2 regions of the Actinocorallia lasiicapitis genome follow, and region 1 is predicted to be linked to the other one. Evidence: predicted binding sites of a transcription regulator. Region 1 holds the regulator's gene; the other holds the start of a gene.
The links. The regulator HrcA, encoded in region 1, represses chaperone genes, less so after heat shock. The targets are predictions, from matches to a motif close to TTGGCACTCTCNNNNNGAGAGTGCCAA.
Positions count from the first base shown of each region.

Region 1 (14,071 bases):
CAGCGGCGGTCGGCTCAGGAGGAACGGGGGCGGTGTGGTGGGGTGGTGAGGTAGGTGCGGGGTACGGCCGGGGTCAGCCAGACGCCGTTGGCGGACTGGCGGAAAAGGTGGCCGTCGGCGTGCATGCGTGCGGCGGCGACGGTGAGGATGACGGGCCGTCCGCGGCGGGAGCCCACGGCGTGCGCGGTCGCCGTGTCGGGGGACAGATGGACGTCGTGCCGGCTCATCGGGCGGAGGCCCTCGGCGAGGATCACGGGCAGGAACTTGGCGACCGTGCCGTGGTAGAGCACCGCCGGCGGGACGGCCAGGGGCAGCGCCAGATCGATGGGGAGTGAATGGCCCTGGTTCGCCCGGATCAGCAGCCCGTCCTCGGAGATCGCGAACCGCTGCTTGTCGTTGACGGCGACCACGTGCCGGAGTTCGTCGAGCGTGATCGGCTTTCCGGCGCGGGCGCAGGCCGTCAGCAGGTCGCTGATCGGCGTCCAGCCGGCCCGGTCGAGCACCAGCCCGAGGCGCTCGGGTTCGTGGCGCAGGTGTTTGGCGAGGTATTTGGAGACGCTCACCACTTTCTTCTCATCCATGATGAGGGCAGCGTAACCGGCGGCGCCGCCTGAGTTCACCCCGATAAAGGAGGGCAGCGAAAAGGCCGGGGAGAAGCCTCCCCGGCCTTTTCGTGGAAGAGCTGTGTGCGGCCTTACTTGGCCAGCTGAGCGGCCTGCTTGGCGATCGCGGACTTGCGGTTCGCGGCCTGGTTCTTGTGGATGACGCCCTTGCTGACGGCCTTGTCCAGCTTGCGGGTCGCGTTGCGGAGCGCGGCGGTGGTGGCCTCGGCGTCGGTGCCGGCGGCGGCCTCACGGAACTTGCGGATGGCGGACTTCAGTTCGCTCTTGACCGCCTTGTTGCGCAGGCGAGCCTTCTCGTTCTGCTTGTTCCGCTTGATCTGGGACTTGATGTTCGCCACGAAGAAAGCCTCTTGTTTGACAGGTTACGGATGGGGTGCGGAAGCCCGAGCAGCCGGTTCGGACTAGCGGGCACGGAGACACACGCACCCACACGCAAGGAAACAGACTACCAACCAAAAGGGCCGACCCCCAACACGGTCGGGAGCACCGGCCCGGACATGGGACCATGGTAGGTGGAAGATCTCCACGTCAACCGGCAATCCAAGGAACCGCGTGCCGCCCGTACCGAACCACACCGACCCCGCGGTGATCCGCAACTTCTGCATCATCGCGCACATCGACCATGGCAAATCGACCCTGGCCGACCGGATGCTGCAGCTCACCGGGGTCGTCGACGACCGATCCATGCGCGCCCAGTACCTGGACCGGATGGACATCGAGCGGGAACGCGGCATCACGATCAAGTCGCAGGCCGTCCGGCTGCCTTGGAAGGATCATGTGCTGAACATGATCGACACCCCGGGCCACGTGGACTTCTCCTACGAGGTCAGCCGCTCGCTCGCCGCCTGTGAGGGCGCGATCCTGCTGGTCGACGCCGCGCAGGGCATCGAGGCGCAGACCCTCGCCAACCTGTACATGGCGATCGAGGCCGACCTGCACATCATCCCGGTCCTCAACAAGATCGACCTGCCGGCGGCGCAGCCGGAGAAGGTCGCCGAGGAGATCGCCGGGATCATCGGCTGCGACCCCGACTCGGTGCTGCGGGTGTCCGGCAAGACCGGCGCGGGCGTCGCCGAGCTGCTCGATCTGATCGTCAAGGAGGTCCCGGCCCCGGTCGGTGACGCCGACGCCCCCGCCCGGGCGCTGATCTTCGACTCGGTCTACGACACCTACCGCGGCGTCGTCACCTACATCCGGGTGGTCGACGGCCGGATCACGCGCCGTGAGAAGTCGCTGATGATGTCGACGGGCTCCGCCCACGACACCCTCGAGGTCGGCGTGATCTCGCCGGAGCCGATCTCCACGGAGGGGCTCGGCGTCGGTGAGGTCGGCTATCTGATCTCGGGTGTGAAGGACGTCCGCCAGGCGCGGGTCGGCGACACGATCACCATGGCGTCCAAGCCGGCTCCCGAGTCGCTGGGCGGCTACGACAACCCCAGGCCGATGGTCTACTCGGGCCTGTACCCGATCGACGGCGACGACTATCCCGAGCTCCGCGACGCGCTCGACAAGCTCCGCCTCAACGACGCCGCCCTGGTCTACGAGCCGGAGACCTCCCTCGCGCTGGGCTTCGGCTTCCGCTGCGGCTTCCTCGGCCTGCTCCATATGGAGATCGTCCGGGAGCGGCTGGAGCGTGAGTTCAACCTCGCCCTGATCTCGACGGCCCCGAGCGTCATCTACCGGGTCGTCATGGAGAACGGCCAGGAGCACATCGTGACGAACCCGTCCGAGTACCCCTCGGACGGCAAGATCTCCAAGGTGTACGAGCCGATCGTCCGGGCGACGGTCCTCGCGCCGAGCGAGTTCATCGGCACGATCATGGAGCTCTGCCAGGGCCGCCGCGGTGTGCTGCTCGGCATGGACTACCTGTCGGAGGACAGGGTCGAGATCAAGTACACGCTGCCGCTCGGCGAGATCATCTTCGACTTCTTCGACCAGCTCAAGTCCCGCACCCGCGGCTACGCGTCGCTGGACTACGAACCCCACGGCGAGCAGGAGTCCCAGCTCGTCAAGGTCGAGATCCTGCTGCAGGGCGAGTCGGTCGACGCGTTCAGCCAGATCGTCCACGCCGACAAGGCGCGCGACTACGGCCTGATGATGACCAGCAAGCTCAAGGAACTGATCCCGCGGCAGCAGTACGAGGTGCCGATCCAGGCCGCCATCGGCGCCCGCGTGATCGCCCGTGAGAACATCCGCGCCATCCGCAAGGACGTCCTCGCCAAGTGCTACGGCGGCGACATCTCCCGCAAGCGTAAGCTCCTGGAGAAGCAGAAGGAGGGCAAGAAGAAGATGAAGACCATCGGCCGGGTCGACGTCCCGCAGGAGGCCTTCGTCGCCGCCCTCTCCACTGGTTCGTCCGCCGACAAGCCCAAGAAATAGCGAGGACCCGGTGAGCTGGACCCCGCCCCCTCCGCCCGAGGAGCAGAACCCCTACGGGCAGCAGCAGCCGTACGGACAGCAGCCGGGCCCGCCGCCGCAGGGGTTCAACCCCTACGGCGGCACCCTGCCGGGCGGGTACCAGCAGGGCGGTTACGGCGGCCCGCCGGTCAGCCCGTCGGAGGAGCGGACGTGGGGGATGCTCGCCCACCTCGGCACCCTCGTCGCCATCTGCTTCCTGGCGTTCTTCAACTTCCTGGTGCCGCTGGTCATCTATCTCGTCTACAAGGACCGGTCGGCGTTCATCCGGTACAACGCCGCCCAGGCGCTGAACCTGACGCTCACCGGCCTGATCTACGGGCTCGTCGGCACGATCATCACGATCGTCACCTGCGGGGTCGGGGTGATCCTGCTGGTGGCGCTGGCCATCGCCCAGGTGATCTATCTGATCCTCGCGGGAATCGCGGCGAACCGGGGCGAGTGGTATCGCTACCCGCAGTGGATCGCCTATCCGATCGTCACCTGACCGTCCGGAGGGTTTGCCGTAACCGTCCGCCCGGCAAGTATTCGATCATGGAAGAATTCGTGCCGGGCAACTCGCTGTTCTGCGCAACGCCGCAGGAGGGACGCGAGCTGGCCATCATCATGGCCCGCAAGTCGATCAAGGCGATCCAGCCGGACTCCGAGGTGCTGAAGGCGGGCCGGCTCAAGTACGCCGACGTCCCCGACTCGCTGATGGAGGCGGCGCAGGTCGTCGCCATCGAGTTCCAGACCATCGCCGCCGCGAACGACTACTGGCGGGAGCCGTCCTGGAAGCGCGGCCACGCGCACGCCTAGTCCGCGGGCGGTGGGACGGGCGCGGCCGGGGCGACGGCGGGCTCGTCGAGGGTCGCGGCGCGGTTGTCGAGGATCCTGGTCAGCAGCTGCTGCCCGTAGCCGAGGACGACCGCCCAGAAGAACATCGCGGGCCGTGAGTCGATCGACGCGACCCCCGGCACGAAGTTGCTGTTCAACGCCCACAGCCCCGCGACGGCCGTGGCCGCCCCGATCGGCAGTTTCAGCAGGAACAGCGGGATCGCCAGGCTGTAGCGCTGCTGCTGCCGGTGGTCCGAGAGCGGCCGCGCGACGGCCAGAGCGGCCCCCAGCACCCCGAGGAGCGCGATCAGCGGCAGGTCGCCGCGTGCCGGTCTGGAGGAGTCGCTGGACGGGCAGATCGACCGCCCGTCCTCCGGTCCCGGGACGGTGCAGAGCGACAGGCTGTCCGGCCACTCGCCGGCCACCAGGATGATCGTCAGCATCAGCCCGGTGATCACGATCACCCCGCCGATCAGGGCGTTGCGGAACCGGCGGGACCGTTCGTGGTCGCTGTTGCGCAGGTCGTAGGCGCGGGTGAGGGCCGAGCCGAGCAGCGCGCGGTCGGCGGCGGTGAGCCGCTCGGCGGTGGCCAGCTCGGGGTAGGCGGCCTCGACGGCGAGGAGCTGGGTGTCCTTGGCGGGCAGGAACCGCCGGCAGACGGCCAGGATGTAGGGCAGCCAGCCGCGGAGCGTGTCGTCGGGGAGCGCGCACAGGATCTGGGTCTCGGCGGCGTGCAGCCGCACCCAGGCGATCCGCGACCGCCCGGTGATCCAGTCGGTGGGCCCTGGCCACTCGCGGCAGGCGCGGCGGGCCGCGTCGAGTGCCGACGCGACCTCGGCCCGGCCGGTATCGTCGAGATCGGCGGCGCGGGCGAGGGTGGTGAGCCTTTCGGCCTGGGCGTTCAGCTCGCCCCGCCACGAACCGGACCAGCTCAGCTGTCCGGCGAACCCCCGCCGAATCCGTGCCAGAACGCCCTGCTCGGCCATACGACCCTCCGATGATGATCTCAACGGAATGACCTTATATGGCGAAATTCACGTTGTACGGCGTATAGGGCAAAGGTTAGGTTCACCCCAATTCGTACGGTGTACTGGAGGTCTTCACATGCGCGTGCGTCACCTCAACTGCGGCACGATGCGTCCCGGCTCGGCCAAACTGCTCAACGGGACGGGCAAGCTGCTGGCCGCGGGTGAGATGGTCTGCCACTGCGTGCTGATCGAGACCGACTCCGACGGCCTGATCCTGCTGGACACCGGGATCGGCCGCGACGCCGTCGCCCAGCCGTCCCGCCAGCTCGGCCGCGAGTTCGTCGCCCTGACCCGTCCGGCGCTGAGCTCCGCCGAAACCGCTCACGCCCAGATCACGGCCCTCGGGCTCGACCCGGCCGACGTCCGGCACATCGTGCTGACCCACCTCGACCTCGACCACGCGGGCGGCATTCCGGACTTCCCGCGGGCCCAGGTGCACGTGTACGGCCCCGAGCACCACGCCGCGATGAACCCCACCCGCCGCGAACGCCCGCGCTACCGGCCCGTCCAGTGGGCGCACCGTCCCGACTGGAAGCTGCACGACCTGGACGGCGGCGATCGCTGGTTCGGCTTCGAGTCGGTCCGCGAGCTGCCCGGCGGCCTGCTGCTGATCCCGCTTCCCGGCCACACCCGCGGCCATGTGGGCATCGCCGTCGAGACCGACGAGGGCTGGCTGCTGCACGCGGGCGACTCCTACTTCTACCGCGGCGAGGTCGACCCGGTACGGCCCCACTCCACGCCCGGCCTGCGGTTCTTCCAGTCGCTGGTCCAGGTCGACGGCGGCCTGCGCCACGCCAACCAGCGCCGTCTCCACGAGCTGGCCAGGGACCACGGCGACAAGGTCACGATCTTCTCCTCGCACGACCCGGTCGAGTTCCGCACCCTGTCCGCCGGGTAGCGGCGCGCGCCGTCACCGAACCGATTCCCAGGGATCATCCCAAACCGGTGGTGACGGGGAGTCGCGACGTGAAGACTGTGCGTCGTGGCTCATGACCTTCTCCACCAGATCCTCGTCGCCGACCTGGTGGCCCCCGTGATGATCGCCGAATACGGCGACATGGCGACGTCTACGTGTTCGGCGGCCCGCCTCACCCGGGGCACCAAGATCCCCGTCGACCTGATGGTCTACGCGCAGGCGCAGCGGCGCGGCGGCGAGATCCTCGGCGCTCCGCTGCTGGCCGTCGAGGTGACCTCGGAGGCGTCCAGGGACCGTGATCTGGGCGCCAAGAAGGACCTGTACGCCCGGCACGGCATCCCCTGCTACTGGGTGGTCGACCTGGGCGAACCGGACGTCACGATGCACATCTTCGAGCTCGCCGACGGCCGCTACACCGAGCGCGCCGTGCTCCGCAGGGACCAGTCGGTGCAGCTCACCGAACCGTTCAAGATCGAGATTCGACCGGACGACCTGTTCCACGGCCTGCCGCCGTGGCGCGGCCCGGTGAGGGGAGCCGACATGGACTTCGAGAACGGCCCTGACCTGCCGTCGGCCGGGGAGACCTTCCAGGTCGACTCGTTCGCACGGCGCTGGCCGACCGGCGCGGAGAAGACCGAACTCCAGGACGGCGCGCCCGTCTTCTACGGCCGCTGGGACGAGCGCGACGTCGAGATCGCCGAGCGCGCCTACCCGGGCCGTGTCGTCCGGCTCGACCAGAAGCCCGGCCTTCCCGGCACGATGACGATCCTGCCCGCCGACCACGACGCCGAGCTCAAGACCCGCGCGATCCGGATCGACGTGCCGGGCGACGTCTGAGGTTCGGCTGCAGCCGGGCCCCGGCCTGGGGTAGAAGGGAGCGGGAGGTCCACCGTGAAATTCATGATCATGGGATTGGTCAGCGAGGACAGCGAGGCGGGCGTGCTGCCCGACGACGACTACATCCAGGCGATGCACGATTTCAACGCCGAGCTCGTCGCGGCGGGCGCGCTGCTCGCGGCCGAAGGGCTCTACCCCAGCTCCAAGGGCGCGCGGATCGCCTACACCCAGGGCAAGGGCCGGGTGGTCGACGGCCCGTTCACCGAGTCCAAGGAGCTGATCGCGGGTTTCTGGATCATCGAGGTGGGCTCCCGGGAGGAGGCCCTGGACTGGGCGCTGCGCATCCCGGTCCCGTGCGACGCCGAGGGTGAGGGCATCGAGGTCCGCCGGGTGATGGACCCGGCCGATCTGCTGCGGGCCACCGAGGCGCGTGCCGTCCTGCCCGTCCTGGAGCGGGGGCTGGACCGGATGGCCGCGCTGATCGCCGAGACCGATCCCGCGCGGGCGTCCGCGCCCACCCCCTGCCCCGAGTGGGACGTCGCCGCCCTCGTCGGCCATGTGATCCGGCAGATCGCCGAGTTCGCGGGGGCCGAGCCCGTTCCGGCGGGGGACGGCTGGAGCGCCGCGTTCGCCGCCTCGGCCGACGCCCTGCGCGCCTCCTGGGCCGATCCCGACGCCCTGGAACGGGTCCGCGCGACGCCCGCCGGAACCCTGGACGCCCGCTGGTCGATCAGCCAGCAGATCGTCGAGCTGGCCGGCCACTCCTGGGATCTGGCCGTCGCCACCGGCCGTCCACTGGAGCTCGACGCCGAGACCGTCGAGCTCGCCCACGGTTTCGTGACCACGAACCTCAAGCCGGAGATGCGCGGCACGTTCATGGCCGAACCCGTCCCGGTGCCCGAGCGGGCCGCGCCCCAGGATCGCTTCCTCGGCTTCATCGGCCGCGACCCCGCCTGGCGGGGCTGAGCGGCCAGACCGGGGAGGTCGGGGGGTCGGGCAGACTGGGGGGATGCCGTCGATCCTGCCTGAAGGCGACCCCGTGCCCGCCGACGGGTCGCTCCCGCCCACCGCGCTGGAAGGGCTGGGCGGCAGGCCGTTCGGGTTCTATCTGCACGTCCCGTTCTGTGTGACGCGCTGCGGCTACTGCGACTTCAACACCTACACGGCCACCGAGCTGGGGCCCGGCGCGTCCCGCGACTCCTACGCCGACACCCTGATCTCCGAGGTGCGGCTGGCCCGCAAGGTGCTCGGCGGCGCCGACCTGCCCGTCCAGACGGTGTTCGTCGGCGGCGGCACCCCGACCCTGCTGCCGCCCGGCGACCTCGGCCGGGTGCTCGCGGCCGTCCGGGACGAGTTCGGGCTGGCGGCGGGCGCCGAGGTCACCACCGAGGCCAACCCGGAGACGGTCGACCCCGCCTACCTGGACGGCCTGCTCGACGGCGGCTTCACCCGGATCTCCTACGGGATGCAGAGCGCCCGCCAGCACGTCCTGGACGCCCTCGACCGCACCCACACGCCCGCCAAGGTCCCCGTCGTGGTCCGGCAGGCCAAGGAGGCGGGCTTCCGGCACGTCAACCTCGACCTGATCTACGGGACGCCGGGGGAGAGCGACGACGACTGGCGCGCCTCCCTGGAATCGGCCCTCGCCGCCGGGCCCGACCATGTCTCGGCGTACGCGCTGATCGTCGAGGAGGGCACGAAACTCGCGGGCCAGGTGAAGCGCGGCGAGCTGGCCGAGCCCGACGACGACGCGATGGCCGACCGCTATCTGATGGCCGACGAGCTGCTGGGCGCGGCCGGGATGCAGTGGTACGAGCTGTCGAACTGGGCGCTGCCCGGCGGCGAGTGCCGGCACAACGTCCTGTACTGGCAGGGCGCCGACTGGTGGGGGGCGGGCCCTGGCGCGCACAGCCATATCGGCGGCACGCGCTGGTGGAACGTCAAGCATCCGGCGGCCTACGCGCAGCGCCTGCACCAGACGATCACCCCGGCCCACGCCCGTGAGGTGCTGGACGAGGAGACCAGGAAGGTCGAACGGATCCTGCTGGAGATCCGGCTGCGCGAAGGCTGCCCGCTGGAGCTCCTGGACGCCGCGCTCGTCCGGGAGCAGGTGCGCCGCGGCCTGCTGGTGATCGAGGACGGCAGGGCCGTCCTCACCCTTCAGGGAAGGCTGCTGGCGGACGCCGTCGTCCGCGACCTCACTTGACGATCTTGAAGGCGAACGGCGCGGGGATGGTGTGCCAAGCGCCCCGGTTCACCCGGGTCGCGCTGAACACGACCAGCCCCATCGAGATCGCGGCCCAGCCGAGCCCCACCCAGAGCGCACCCGGAATCCAGTTGGCCAGCAGCACCGCCGCCGCGAACACGATCCCGGTGGTCAACGCCAGGTTCAGCGCCTGACGGCCGTGGTGGCGCGCGTACGCCGAACGGCCGCGCTTGGTGAAGTAGACGTACAGCGGCGGGAGCGCCCAGAACAGGAACTGGCCGATGTAGGCGGTCAGCGCCCAGTTGCGCTCATCCGGGGTGGTGGATCCGCCGTGGTACCCGGCGGCGAACGCGGGCGGCATCTCCACGGTCGGCGTCGGCTGCGGACCCTGGTGGCGGGGGAACACGAGCGATCACTCCTCGGTCGTGACGAAATCAATCAACTCTTCGACGCGCCCCAGCAGTTCTGGTTCCAGATCGGCCCAGCTCTTCACCGCGCCGAGGATCCGCCGCCAGGCGCCGCGCGTGTCGGCGGGCCACCCGAGCCGAGCGCACACGCCCTCTTTCCAGTCGAAACCGCGCGGGACCTGCGGCCACGCCCTGATCCCGACGGCCTGCGGCTTCACCGCCGCCCAGATGTCGATGTAGGGATGCCCGGTGATCAGGACGTCCGGATGGTCGATCTGGCAGGCGATCCGCCACTCCTTGGACCCCTCGACGAGATGGTCGACGAGCACCCCGAGCCGCCGCCCGGGACCGGGCTCGAACTCCGCGACGATCCGCGGCAGATCGTCGATGCCCTCCAGGAACTCCACGGCGACGCCCTCGACCCGCAGGTCATGGCCCCAGATCTTCTCGACGAGCTCGGCGTCGTGGACGCCCTCGACATAGATCCGCGACTCCAGCGCCACCCGCGCCTTGTGATCGCGGACCGCGATCGACCCCGACGCCGTCCTGACCTGGCGGCCCGACAGCTTCGGCACGGGCCGGACCAGGGTGACGGGCCTGCCGTCGATCAGGAACCCGGCCTTGGCCAGCGGGAAGACACGGCGTCGGCCGTCGCGGTCCTCCAGGGTCACCTCGTCCTTGCCGCACGCGACGACCGCGCCGCAGAACCCGCTGTCGGGGTCCTCGACGACCAGGTCGCGCTCGGCCTCGACGTCGGGGATGGTCCCCTTCTTGGGAAGCCGCCATTCACCCGCCAGAACGTCCTGTCCGTAGTCCACGCACCGACCCTAATCAACTCCTGTGACACCTGCTACTCAGGCGGGGCGAGGTGCTGGTAGGCGCGGCGGACGGCGTGCAGCAGGACGACCGGGTCGTAGGGCCAGTCGCACGCCGTCAGCGCCTTGATCGGGTCGAGCCCCGCGTCGTGGGACTCGCGGATCGTGTGGGCGACGGCCGCGACGGCGTCCCGCTGGTCGCGGGCGAAGTCCCGGCCGACGACCGCCCCGTGGCCCGGGACGATCTGCTCGGGCCGCAGCTCCAGCAGCCGGGTCAGGGTGATCGGCCAGTCGAGCGGGAAGCTGTCGGGCCCGTAGGCGGGCGGCCCCGCCTCCTCGACGAGATCGCCCGCGAACAGCACGCCCGAGTCCGGCACGTAGGCGACCAGATCGTGGCCGGTGTGGCCGCGGCCCAGATGGTGCAGCTCCACCAGCCGGTCGCCGAGGTCGATCAGGGCGCGGTCGGCGACCAGTTCGGTCGGCGCGGGCACCTCGATCCCCGCGACGGAGGCCGCCCAGTCCGGATCGTCCAGGGCCATGGTGGTCCAGGCTTCGCGCCTGAGATACTCGGGCAGATCGGTGTGTCCCCAGAAGAGGCCGGTGAAGGCCCCGTTGCCGAAACAGTGATCGAAATGACCATGGGTGTTGATCACCGCGACGGGCTCGCCGCAGCCGAGCTCGCGCAGATCGTCACGGAGCGTCGCGCCCAGGGCGGGCGAGGCCAGTGTGTCGATCAGCACCGCGCCGTGCCTGCCGGTGACGACCCCCACACTGACGTCGAAATCGTGGTACCGGCGGCGGTAGCAGCGGTCGCCCACCTCTTCCCAAAGCATGGTTCCAGCCTCTCGCACATCGACTTCCGCCTCAGGGACCGTACACTTGGCACTCGTAGACTGGGAGTGCCAGGCAGGAGGTGAGCGCGTTGCTGGATGATCGCAAGCTTTCGATTCTGCGCGCCATCGTCGAGGACTACGTGTCCACCAACGAGCCCGTGGGCTCGAAGGCACTCGCCGAGAGGCACGCGCTGGGCGTGTCGCCGGCGACGGTCCGCAACGACATGGCCGTGCTGGAGGAGCAGGGGTACATCACCCAGCCCCACACCAGCGCGGGCCGGATCCCCACCGACAAGGGCTACCGGCTGTTCGTCGACAAACTGTCGACGATCAAGCCGCTGTCCTCGGCGGAACGGCGGGCGATCGAATCGTTCCTCGGCGGCGCCTATGATCTGGACGACGTCGTCCACCGGACGGTGCGGCTGCTCGCACAGCTCACCCGGCAGGTGGCGGTCGTGCAGTACCCGTCGCTGAACCGGTCCTCGGTACGGCACATCGAGCTGGTGCCCGTCGCGCAGCGGCGGCTCCTGCTGGTACTGATCACCGACACGGGCCGGGTCGAGCAGCGGGTGATCGAGACCTCTTCCGATGTGACGGAGGACTCGATAGCCCACCTTCGTGCGGTACTGAACGGGCTGCTCGACGGGCGCGCGCTCGCCGAGGTGCCCCTCGCCGTCGCCGATCTGTCCGAGCGGGTCCCCGCCGAGGACAGGCCGATCGCGGTGGCGGTGCTGTCGGTTCTGCTGGAGACCCTGGTCGAACGGCATGAAGAAAAGATCGTCTTCGCGGGCGCGGCGAACCTCGCTCACGTAGATTTCTCGCAGTCGCTCCGTGACGTCTTGGAAGCGCTCGAGGAACAAGTGGTGCTGATGCGGTTGTTGGGGGAGACGGGCGATCCGGCCACCCTCACCGTCCGGATCGGCACCGAGAACCAGATGGAGGGGCTCCGGTCCACCTCCGTCGTCGCCACCGGATACGGTGCCGACGGGCTCGCCCTGGCCCGGCTCGGGGTGCTAGGCCCCACACGAATGGATTACCCCGGAACGATGGGAGCGGTACGCGCTGTGGCACGTTACGTCGGTCAGATTCTGGCGGGATCGTAGTGCGCGACTACTACGCCACTCTCGGAGTGAGCCGCAACGCGACCCCCGACGAGATCAAGAAGGCCTATCGCAGGCTCGCCCGTGAGCTGCACCCGGACGTCAACCCCGACGCCGCGTCGCAGGAGAAGTTCAAGGACGTCACCCAGGCCTACGAGGTCCTCTCCGACCCCAAGAAGAAGGAGATGTACGACCTCGGGGCCGACCCGTACGCCTCGGGCGGCGGGGCCGCCGGCGCCGGATTCGGCGGGGCGGGCTTCCCGTTCAGCGACATCATGGACGCGTTCTTCGGCAACGCGACGACCTCGCGGGGCCCCCGCAGCCGCGCCCGCCGCGGCCGCAACGCCACCCTCCGGGTCGAGCTCGACCTGAACGAGACGGCGTTCGGCACGACCCGCGAGCTGACCATCGACACCGCGACGGTCTGCGGCTCCTGCACCGGCACCGGCGCGGCCCCCGGCACGACGCCCGACCCGTGTGACATGTGCCACGGACGCGGCGAGATCCAGCAGGTCCAGCGGTCGTTCCTCGGCCAGGTCATGACGTCGCGCCCCTGCCCGCAGTGCGGCGGCTACGGCTCCGTGATCAGGACCCCCTGCCACGAGTGCTCCGGCGACGGCCGGGTACGCACCCAGCGCACCATCAAGGTCAAGATCCCGGCGGGTGTCGAGCACGGCACCCACATCCAGCTCGCGGGCGAGGGCGAGATCGGCCCCGGCGGCGGACCGGCGGGCGACCTCTTCCTGGAGATCGTCGAACGGCCCCACGCGATCTTCGAGCGGGACGGCGACGACCTGCACTGCACCGTCCAGATCCCGATGACGGCCGCCGCTCTCGGCACCACGGTCACCATCGAGACCCTGGACGGCGCCGAGGACGTCGACATCCGGCCCGGCACCCAGTCCGGCCAGGTCATCCCGCTGTACGGCAGGGGCGCCCAGCACCTCAACGCCTCGGGCCGCGGCGATCTGATGATCCACGTCAACATCGAGACGCCGACGAGGCTCGAGCCCGAGCAGGAGGAACTGCTGCGCCAGCTCGCCGTCCTGCGCGGCGAGGAGCGGCCGCCGGGCAAGTTCGCCCCCGGCCAGCAGGGCTTCTTCTCCCGCCTCCGGGACGCCTTCCACAGTTGAAGAGAAGTTCCCGAAGCCTTCCGTGAGGGCTACGACGAACCGGTGTGAAGTGATCCGGGGGGTGGCCGTGACGGCCGCCCCCCGGACGCGTTCCCGGCTCAGCCCTGGCCGATGTTGACCATCCACGGGATGCCGAAGCGGTCGGTCCAGGCGCCGAACTCGTCGCCCCACATCTGGACCGCCAGCGGCACCGTGACGGTGCCGCCCGCCGACAGGGACTTGTAGTAGGTGCGCAGGGTTTCGGCGGTGTCGGCGTCGCCGGAGAGGCTGACGGCGATGTTGCTGCCGAAGACGACGTCCATGCCGGGCGGGACGTCGGCGCCCATCAGGGTGAAGCCGAGGTCGGTCTCCAGCATCCCGTGCATGATCTGGTCGGCGAACGGGGCGTCCTCGCCGCCGTACTCGCCGAACGTGTGCAGTGCGAGGCTGCCTCCGAGGACCGAGTGGTAGAACTCCATGGCCTGTTTGGCCTGGCCGTCGGGGAAGCTGATGTACGGGTTGAGGCGCGTGGGCATCTTTCGGCTCTCCTCGGTGACTCCTCGATCGGTTCCGTCGCCCCATCGTCGCAGCCGGCCCGTCAAGAGAGCCCGCTCTCCGGCCATATGCGGATAAAGGTCTCGATCGTGGGGCGGGTGCGCGCGGTGGGAGGATGGAGGCGTGAGTGCTCCGGTGTTTCTGGTCGAGACGGGTGTGTTGGACGGCGCGCGGGTGCTGCTGGACGGCCCCGAAGGGCGTCATGCGGCGACCGTGAAGCGGCTGCGGGCCGGCGAGGAGGTCGTGCTCGCCGACGGCGCCGGGCGCAGCGCCCGGTGCGTGGTCGTCGAGGTGCTGAAGGGGGCGCTGGAGCTCGAGGTCGTGGAACGGACGGCCCAGGAGGCCGCGCGGCCGCGGCTCGTCGTCGTGCAGGCGCTGCCCAAGGGGGAGCGCGGCGAGCTGGCCGTC
Region 1 is NZ_BAAGZI010000108.1:98-14,168, reverse strand. It holds gene ACYVE7_RS14835 (RNA 2'-phosphotransferase) at 15-581, opposite strand; gene rpsT (30S ribosomal protein S20) at 695-961, opposite strand; gene lepA (translation elongation factor 4) at 1,176-3,002, shown strand; gene ACYVE7_RS14820 (DUF4870 domain-containing protein) at 3,013-3,525, shown strand; gene ACYVE7_RS14815 (hexameric tyrosine-coordinated heme protein) at 3,573-3,836, shown strand; gene ACYVE7_RS14810 (hypothetical protein) at 3,833-4,840, opposite strand; gene ACYVE7_RS14805 (MBL fold metallo-hydrolase) at 4,959-5,780, shown strand; gene ACYVE7_RS14800 (Uma2 family endonuclease) at 5,865-6,635, shown strand; gene ACYVE7_RS14795 (TIGR03086 family metal-binding protein) at 6,699-7,601, shown strand; gene hemW (radical SAM family heme chaperone HemW) at 7,645-8,841, shown strand; gene ACYVE7_RS14785 (DUF4870 domain-containing protein) at 8,834-9,247, opposite strand; gene ACYVE7_RS14780 (DUF3097 domain-containing protein) at 9,254-10,066, opposite strand; gene ACYVE7_RS14775 (MBL fold metallo-hydrolase) at 10,099-10,896, opposite strand; gene hrcA (heat-inducible transcriptional repressor HrcA) at 10,986-11,999, shown strand; gene dnaJ (molecular chaperone DnaJ) at 11,993-13,129, shown strand; gene ACYVE7_RS14760 (VOC family protein) at 13,228-13,644, opposite strand; partial or broken gene ACYVE7_RS14755 (RsmE family RNA methyltransferase) at 13,787-14,071, shown strand, end outside.

Region 2 (7,130 bases), on a different contig from region 1:
TCGCGGCGGTGTTCGGGGCTGTGATTGCTCGGGGGCTGGACTATCGGGAGACGTTTCAGGTGTTCCGGCCTGGGTTTGACCTGGCTGAGGAGAGGGAGCGGCGGGCGGAGGCCGGCCAGCCTGAGTGGTTCGGGGAAGATGACCTGTACCCGGACGTGCGGGGGTCGTTGAGCAAGCTTCGGGCTGATGGGCTTTGGGTGGGGATCGCGGGAAACCAGACGGTGCGGGCTGGGGGGATTCTGCGGGGGTTGGGGTTGCCGACGGATCTGATCGCGACGTCGGATGACTGGGGGTACTCGAAGCCGGACACGGAGTTTTTCCGGTGTGTGGTGGAGGCGGCGCCGGTGGAGGCGCACGAGATCTTGTATGTGGGAGATCGGCTCGACAACGACATCAGGCCTGCGGTGGCGATGGGGTTGCGGACGGCGTTGATTCGGCGAGGGCCGTGGGCACATATTCAGTGGGAGGAACCGGAAGCGGTGAGCGTTCCGACGATGCGGATCGAGTCGCTGGCCGAGCTTCCGGGGCTGGTGGAGGCGTTTAACGCTGGAGAGCGCTGAGGGTGTTCTGCCAGCCGTAAAGACGGTCGTCCAGGCGCTGGACGCATTCCTGGTCGGCCCAGGGCTGGAGAGCTCGGCGGACGTCGGAGATGCGTTCCATGCCGGTGGCGTACCAGGTGCGAGCCAGTTGACTCAGAGCCTCTTCGGCGTGGGTGCAGGCTTCCTCGGGCAGATTCTGGGCTGCTGCGACGGCGGCCAGATCGCCGAGGACGACCACGCGTTGCTTGCTGCTCTCCTGCGGGAGGCCGTCCAGCACTTCGAGCAGCGTTGTTCGGGCCTGGGGGAGATGACCCGCCTTCAACTGGGTGTTGCCTTTGAAAGCCGCCAGGCGGACTGGTGAGAACCAATCGAACCAGGCGGGGTCGGCGTGGCCGTTCGCTTCGGTGATGATCTGCTCGCCGTGTTCGATCAGACGGAGGGCTTCGCGGGGGTGGCCGCAACGGGTCTCGTTCTCGGCCTCGACAGCGTCCAGCCAGGCGAGGAATTCGCCCGTGGCGGTGCCTCGGCGGGCGTAGGTGCGGGCGGCGCGCATCCGTTCGGCGGATTCGTCGCGACGTCCGGCCCAGCCGGGCACGAAAGCCGCGTGGGCGAGGATCGCGGCACCCAGGAGCGGGTCGTCTGCTTCACCGGCTGCCTGGAGGGCGCGGACCAGAGCGGCGTCTGCTTCGTCCGGCTGGCGGAGATCGAAGAACTCGATGCGGCCGACCAGAAGCAGAGACTCGGCGAGCGCCGTCGCCAGGATGCGGCGGGAGACCCCGGTGGTCTCGGAGAGAAGCTGGGTGCCCAAGCGGGTGTGCTCGACGACCGCGGCATGGATCTGTGCGGGCTGGACGCTCCAATAGAGACGACGATAGGCCGTTGTGATCGCGGCGAAGTCGGCCCCGACGGTGAGCGGTTGTACCGAGCCCGACGCCTTGGGGAGCGGGAGCGCGGAACCGGTCGGCGTCTGTCCAGGGACATGGACGCCAGCGGGCCGGCCTGTGCCGACCGTCCAAGGAGCGGTGAAGCCTAGATCTTCGACGGGGCGCTGAAGCACATGGACCAGAAGACGCTGATGATCTGCGCGAGGCCACGGAGGCGTAGCCGACTCCCAGCGGCGGATCTGACGGGCGCTGACGTCCATGCCGCCCAAACCCAGCTGCGGAGCCGCTCGGGTCAGGGCATCTGCGAGGGCCTGCTGCGAAGCGAATCCAGCGTGCTGCCTGGCGGCCTTCAGCTTGGTGTTGCCTGCGGGACGAGACATGGGACGTTCCTCCATCCGGTTCCTGAGCCGACTCTAACCCAGAAGGGACTTCTAGAGGACATATCGACGATGATCTATGGGAAAAGTCCTTATAGCGTCCTTGCTTCGTCCTTCATGAGACCTTCAAGTGGCCCTTCTGTTTCGCGAGGCTGAGGTCATCGGCATCTGGGGGCCACCCTGCGGGACGGCCCGGCGCCGTTTCCAAGCGAGCGAAGGGACCTCATGGAGCACGCGGAACAAACCGGACGACTGGCGAGGCTTTGCCGACAGATCGTCCGCACGGGCATCCGGGTGGAGATGAGCGACGCCGTGCCCCGGCTGACGGTGAGGTCGAGTGCGGGCACCGTCGTGAACGTCTTCGTCACGGAGTCCGGTGAGTACGCCTGGCGTCCGGTAGACCAGAGGTGCCCCGAGGTCGAGACGGACAAGGCGGCGGAGGCGCTTCTCGCCTTCATCGAACGCCTTGATCGAAGCGCGGCGCGGGTGCCCGAGGAGCCCGGCGATGAGCGTCGCTGACGAGCTTCCCGCCCTGGTGGCCGAGTACCCCCAGTGGCGTTTCTGGCACGGGTTCAGGTCGGATGGGCGGCCGGGTGATCTGATGGCCGTCCGGCGGAGGCGGCTGAGTGACGCGGAGCTGGGTGCCGGGTTGGCGATGACCCTTCCGATGGGGGTCTTCGGTCCTCCGCTGGCGGAACAGCTCGCGCGTCAGCGGCAGATAGAGGAACGGGCCGCAGGAGTGGGGCCTGCTGGGGACGCGCGTGAGCACTCGCTGCCGTTCGGGGTCGCCAGCGGAATGATGGTCGAAGCGCTCCGAGAGGCGTTGATGGAGTACGGGCTGCTTCGCAGTGGGGTGCGCGCGATCATCTTCAACGCGTCCGCCAGGTTCGAGCGGCTGTTTGACGAGCTTGGTGCGCCCGATCGCGACGACGAGCACGATCTCGCGGGATGACGCTGCATCCTAGTGCCCGGCTTGGGTGTGGCGTGGGGGTTTGGGTTGGATGGGCTGGTCAGGGGGGTTGGGGGTGGGTGGGGGGTTTGTTTGCTGGTGGGGGAGGGGGCGCTTGCACTCGGGTGGGTAGAGTGCTAAACAGGGACTGGCACTCTCCTAGGGAGAGTGATAAACGAACTTGTTACTGGGTCGGGTCGATGAGGTCTGCGCCTGAGGGGTCTTACATGGGGCCTGCTCGAGGGGTTGGCCGTCCGTCGCGGGCGTCGTACCGATCCGCCATGTTCCGCATCCACTCTGAAGGAGGATCTGGAGCCTATGGCTGCCAAGATGATCGCGTTCAACGAGGAGGCCCGGCGCGGTCTCGAGCGTGGCATGAACCAGCTCGCCGACGCCGTCAAGGTCACGCTGGGCCCGAAGGGCCGCAATGTCGTCCTTGAGAAGAAGTGGGGCGCGCCGACGATCACCAACGATGGTGTCTCCATCGCCAAGGAGATCGAGCTCGAGGACCCGTGGGAGAAGATCGGGGCCGAGCTGGTCAAGGAAGTCGCGAAGAAGACCGACGACGTCGCCGGTGACGGTACGACGACCGCCACGGTCCTCGCGCAGGCTCTGGTCCGTGAGGGTCTGCGGAACGTGGCCGCCGGCGCCAACCCGATGTCCCTGAAGAAGGGCATCGAGGCCGCCGTCGCCGCCGTCTCCGAGCAGCTTTCGCTGCTGTCCAAGGACGTCGAGACCAAGGCGCAGATCGCGTCGACCGCCTCCATCTCCGCCGCCGACACCGAGATCGGTGCGCTCATCGCCGAGGCGATGGACAAGGTCGGCAAGGAAGGCGTCATCACCGTCGAGGAGAGCAACGCTTTCGGTCTCGAGCTCGAGCTCACCGAGGGTATGCGCTTCGACAAGGGCTACATCTCGCCGTACTTCGTCACCGACCCCGAGCGGATGGAAGCGGTCCTCGAAGACCCGTACATCCTGATCGTTCAGGGCAAGGCGTCCTCCAACAAGGACCTCCTGCCGGTGCTCGAGCAGGTCATGCAGGCCGGCAAGCCGCTGCTGATCATCGCCGAGGACGTCGAGGGCGAGGCCCTGGCCACCCTGGTCGTCAACAAGATTCGCGGGATCTTCAAGTCCGTCGCCGTCAAGGCTCCGGGCTTCGGTGACCGCCGCAAGGCCATGCTCGGCGACATCGCCGTGCTGACCGGCGGCCAGGTCATCTCCGAGGAGATCGGTCTCAAGCTCGACTCGGTGACCCTCGACCAGCTGGGCCGCGCCCGCAAGGTCGTCATCGCCAAGGACGAGACCACGATCGTCGAGGGCGCCGGCAACGCCGACGACATCGCGGGCCGGGTCAACCAGATCCGCACCGAGATCGACAACACCGACTCCGACTACGACCGCGAGAAGCTCCAGGAGCGTCTGGCCAAGCTCGCCGGTGGCGTCGCCGTCATCAAGGCGGGTGCCGCGACCGAGGTCGAGCTCAAGGAGCGCAAGCACCGCATCGAGGACGCCGTTCGCAACGCGAAGGCGGCCGTCGAAGAGGGCATCGTCCCCGGCGGTGGCGTGGCGCTGATCCAGGCGTCCGTCGGCGCGTTCGACAAGCTCGACCTTTCGGGCGACGAGGCCACCGGTGCCGCGATCGTCAAGAAGGCGCTCGAGGAGCCGATCAAGCAGATCGCCATCAACGCCGGCCTTGAGGGCGGCGTCGTGGTGGAGAAGGTCCGCAACCTGCCCGCGGGTCACGGCCTCAACGCCGCGACCGGCGAGTACGTGGACATGTTCGCCACCGGCATCATCGACCCGGCGAAGGTCACCCGTTCCGCTCTGCAGAACGCGGCGTCCATCGCGGCCCTCTTCCTCACCACTGAGGCCGTCATCGCCGAGAAGCCGGAGAAGAACCCGGCGCCTGCGGGTATGCCCGACGGGGGCGGCATGGACTTCTAAGTCCTGACGCTTTCACGAAAGGGCGGCTCCTCATTTCCGGGGGGCCGCCCTTTCGGCATTTCCTCAGCGGGTGACGTCCGGAGTCCGCACCGGTTCGACGTCGCGTTCCGCCCGCAGGTCGTAGGCCTCACGCGCCAGCAGGATCTCGTCGACGTGCTGCTCCGACCAGACCCGCAGCTCGCTCATCAGCTCCCGGACGCTCATCCCCAGCGCGCTCAGCTCGTACTCGACCTTCGGCGGGATCGTCGGATAGACCGTCCGGATCACCATCCCGTCGCGCTCCAGGGCGCGCAGCGTCGACGTCAGCGACTTCTGGGTGATCCCGCCGATCCGCCGCTTCAGCTCCCCGAACCGGATCGGCCCGGTGCCGAGCGCGTCGACGAGCAGGCACGTCCACTTGTCGGCGATCGCCACCAGGACGGTCCGTGACGCGCACTGCGCGAGGTAGGCGTTGGCGTCGTACCTGATGCGCTGCTGGTCAAGCCTGGTATCCACGGGGTACCTATATTCCTAGAAGGTGCCTTCTTTCGAAACGATACCTCCTCGGCGCAGGATGTGATCACCACCGAGGAGAAGGAATCACCGCCATGCGCATCGTCACTCAGAAGCAGTTCGGCGACCCGTCCGTCCTGGAGCTCGCCGAGGTCGACAAGCCCGTCCCCGGCTACGGGCAGGTCCTCGTCAAGGTCGCCGCCGCGGGCGTCAACTTCGTCGACACGGTCGTCCGCGCGCAGAGCCTGTTCGGGCTCCAGGTGCCACTGACGCTCGGCTGGGACGTCGCCGGAACCGTCGAAGCCGTCGCGCCCGGCATCTCCCAGTTCGCCCCAGGCGACGCGGTCCTCGCCCTGGTCGGCTTCCCCGCGCTCGGCAACACCGCCGCCGAGTACGTCCTGGTCGGCGAGAACGAACTCGCCCGCAAGCCGGACGGCTGGAGCTTCGCCGAGGCGGGCGCGCTGCCGCTGGCCGGGCTGACGGCCTGGCAGGCGCTGGTCGGGATCGCGGACGTCCGGCCCGGCCAGCGGGTGCTCGTCCACCGGGCCGCGGGCGGGGTCGGGCATCTGGCCGTCCAGCTCGCGAAGGCGCGCGGCGCCCACGTCATCGGCACCGCGTCGGCGGGCAAGCACGCCTTGCTCAAGGAGCTCGGCGCCGACGAACTGATCGACTACACCACCCAGGACTACACCGACCTCAAGGACGTCGACGTGGTGGTCGACCTGCTCGGCGGCGAGCACGCCGAACGGTCCGCCGCGACGCTCCGCCCCGGCGGGCTGCTGCTCGGCTTCGTAGGCTACGACCTGGGCTTCAGCCCGGAACGCGCCGCCGAGCTCGGCATCAGGTTCGAGGTCGTCTCGGTCCGGCCGTCCGCCCACGACCTGCGCGCCCTCACCGGGACGCCGGGCGTCAGGCCCGTCGTCCAGGCGGAGGTGCCCCTGGCCGACGCGGCCCGCGCCCACGAGCTCATCGCCTCGGGCCGCACCACCGGAAAGATCGTCCTGGTCCCCTGAGAAAACCCTTTGCGCCCCTTTTCGGAATGGGGCAGAGTTCAAGTCATGCGGAATCTGAAACAGCTCGGATAGCCCTCCAAGAACAAGACCTGCCCGGTGCGCAGGCAACGGTTACTTCCACTTTTAATGGGAAGGACGCGGGTTCGATTCCCGTCCGGCGCTCAAGGCGCCGGTAGCTCAGTGGCAGAGCATCTTGTACCGTCGCCGCTTCGATCTCGGGCAGGTCTTCTCTCTTTTCCGCAGCCAATTCCGGAGAACCGCCATGTCCAAGTACAACCGTGCCGTCACCCCGATCAGCCCCATCGTCGCCACCCTGGACATTCCGGCGGACCGCACCCACGAAGGCGGCACGGGATACCGCAGGGAGGCCAAGGGCGAACTGTTCCTGCTCGCGGTCTCCGCCATGGGCGACGCCTCGTTCTACGAGACGGCCGACGCACGCGAAGCCCGGTTCCGGACCCTCGTCGGCGTGGTCGCGCTCGGCGATCCCGGCTGGCTCGTCCGGTTCGCCGGCTGGCTGCGCGGCGATGCCGGAATGCGGTCCGCGGCGATCGTCGTCGCGGCAGAAGGGGTCATGGCACGGCTCCGCGCCGGACTGCACGGGGAGAACCGGCAGCTCGTCGGCTCCGTCCTCCAGCGGGCCGACGAGCCGGGCGAACTGCTCGGCTACTGGACGTCGCGGTACGGGCGCCGGCTGCCCCAGCCCGTCAAGCGCGGTGTCGCCGACGCCGTCGTGCGCCTCTACACCGAGCGCTCCCTCCTCAAGTACGACACGGGCGCGTTCCGCTTCGGCGACGTGCTGGAACTGACCCACCCGAAGGCCGCGACCCCGGCCCAGGGCGACCTGTTCCGGCACGCCATCGACCGCAGGCACGGCCGCGACGCGCCCGTCCCCGACTCGCTCCGGGTGCTGCACGCACGGGAACGGCTGC
Region 2 is NZ_BAAGZI010000283.1:802-7,931, forward strand. It holds gene ACYVE7_RS24715 (HAD family hydrolase) at 1-560, shown strand, start outside; gene ACYVE7_RS24720 (transcriptional regulator) at 541-1,347, opposite strand; gene ACYVE7_RS24725 (hypothetical protein) at 2,026-2,319, shown strand; gene ACYVE7_RS24730 (hypothetical protein) at 2,306-2,752, shown strand; gene groL (chaperonin GroEL) at 3,068-4,693, shown strand; gene ACYVE7_RS24740 (winged helix-turn-helix transcriptional regulator) at 4,757-5,188, opposite strand; gene ACYVE7_RS24745 (NADP-dependent oxidoreductase) at 5,281-6,198, shown strand; tRNA gene ACYVE7_RS24750 (tRNA-Ser) at 6,297-6,360, shown strand; partial or broken gene ACYVE7_RS24755 (TROVE domain-containing protein) at 6,461-7,130, shown strand, end outside.
Region 2: groL (chaperonin GroEL) is a predicted target of HrcA. The motif match lies at 2,898-2,924, and genes of this name have one in related genera.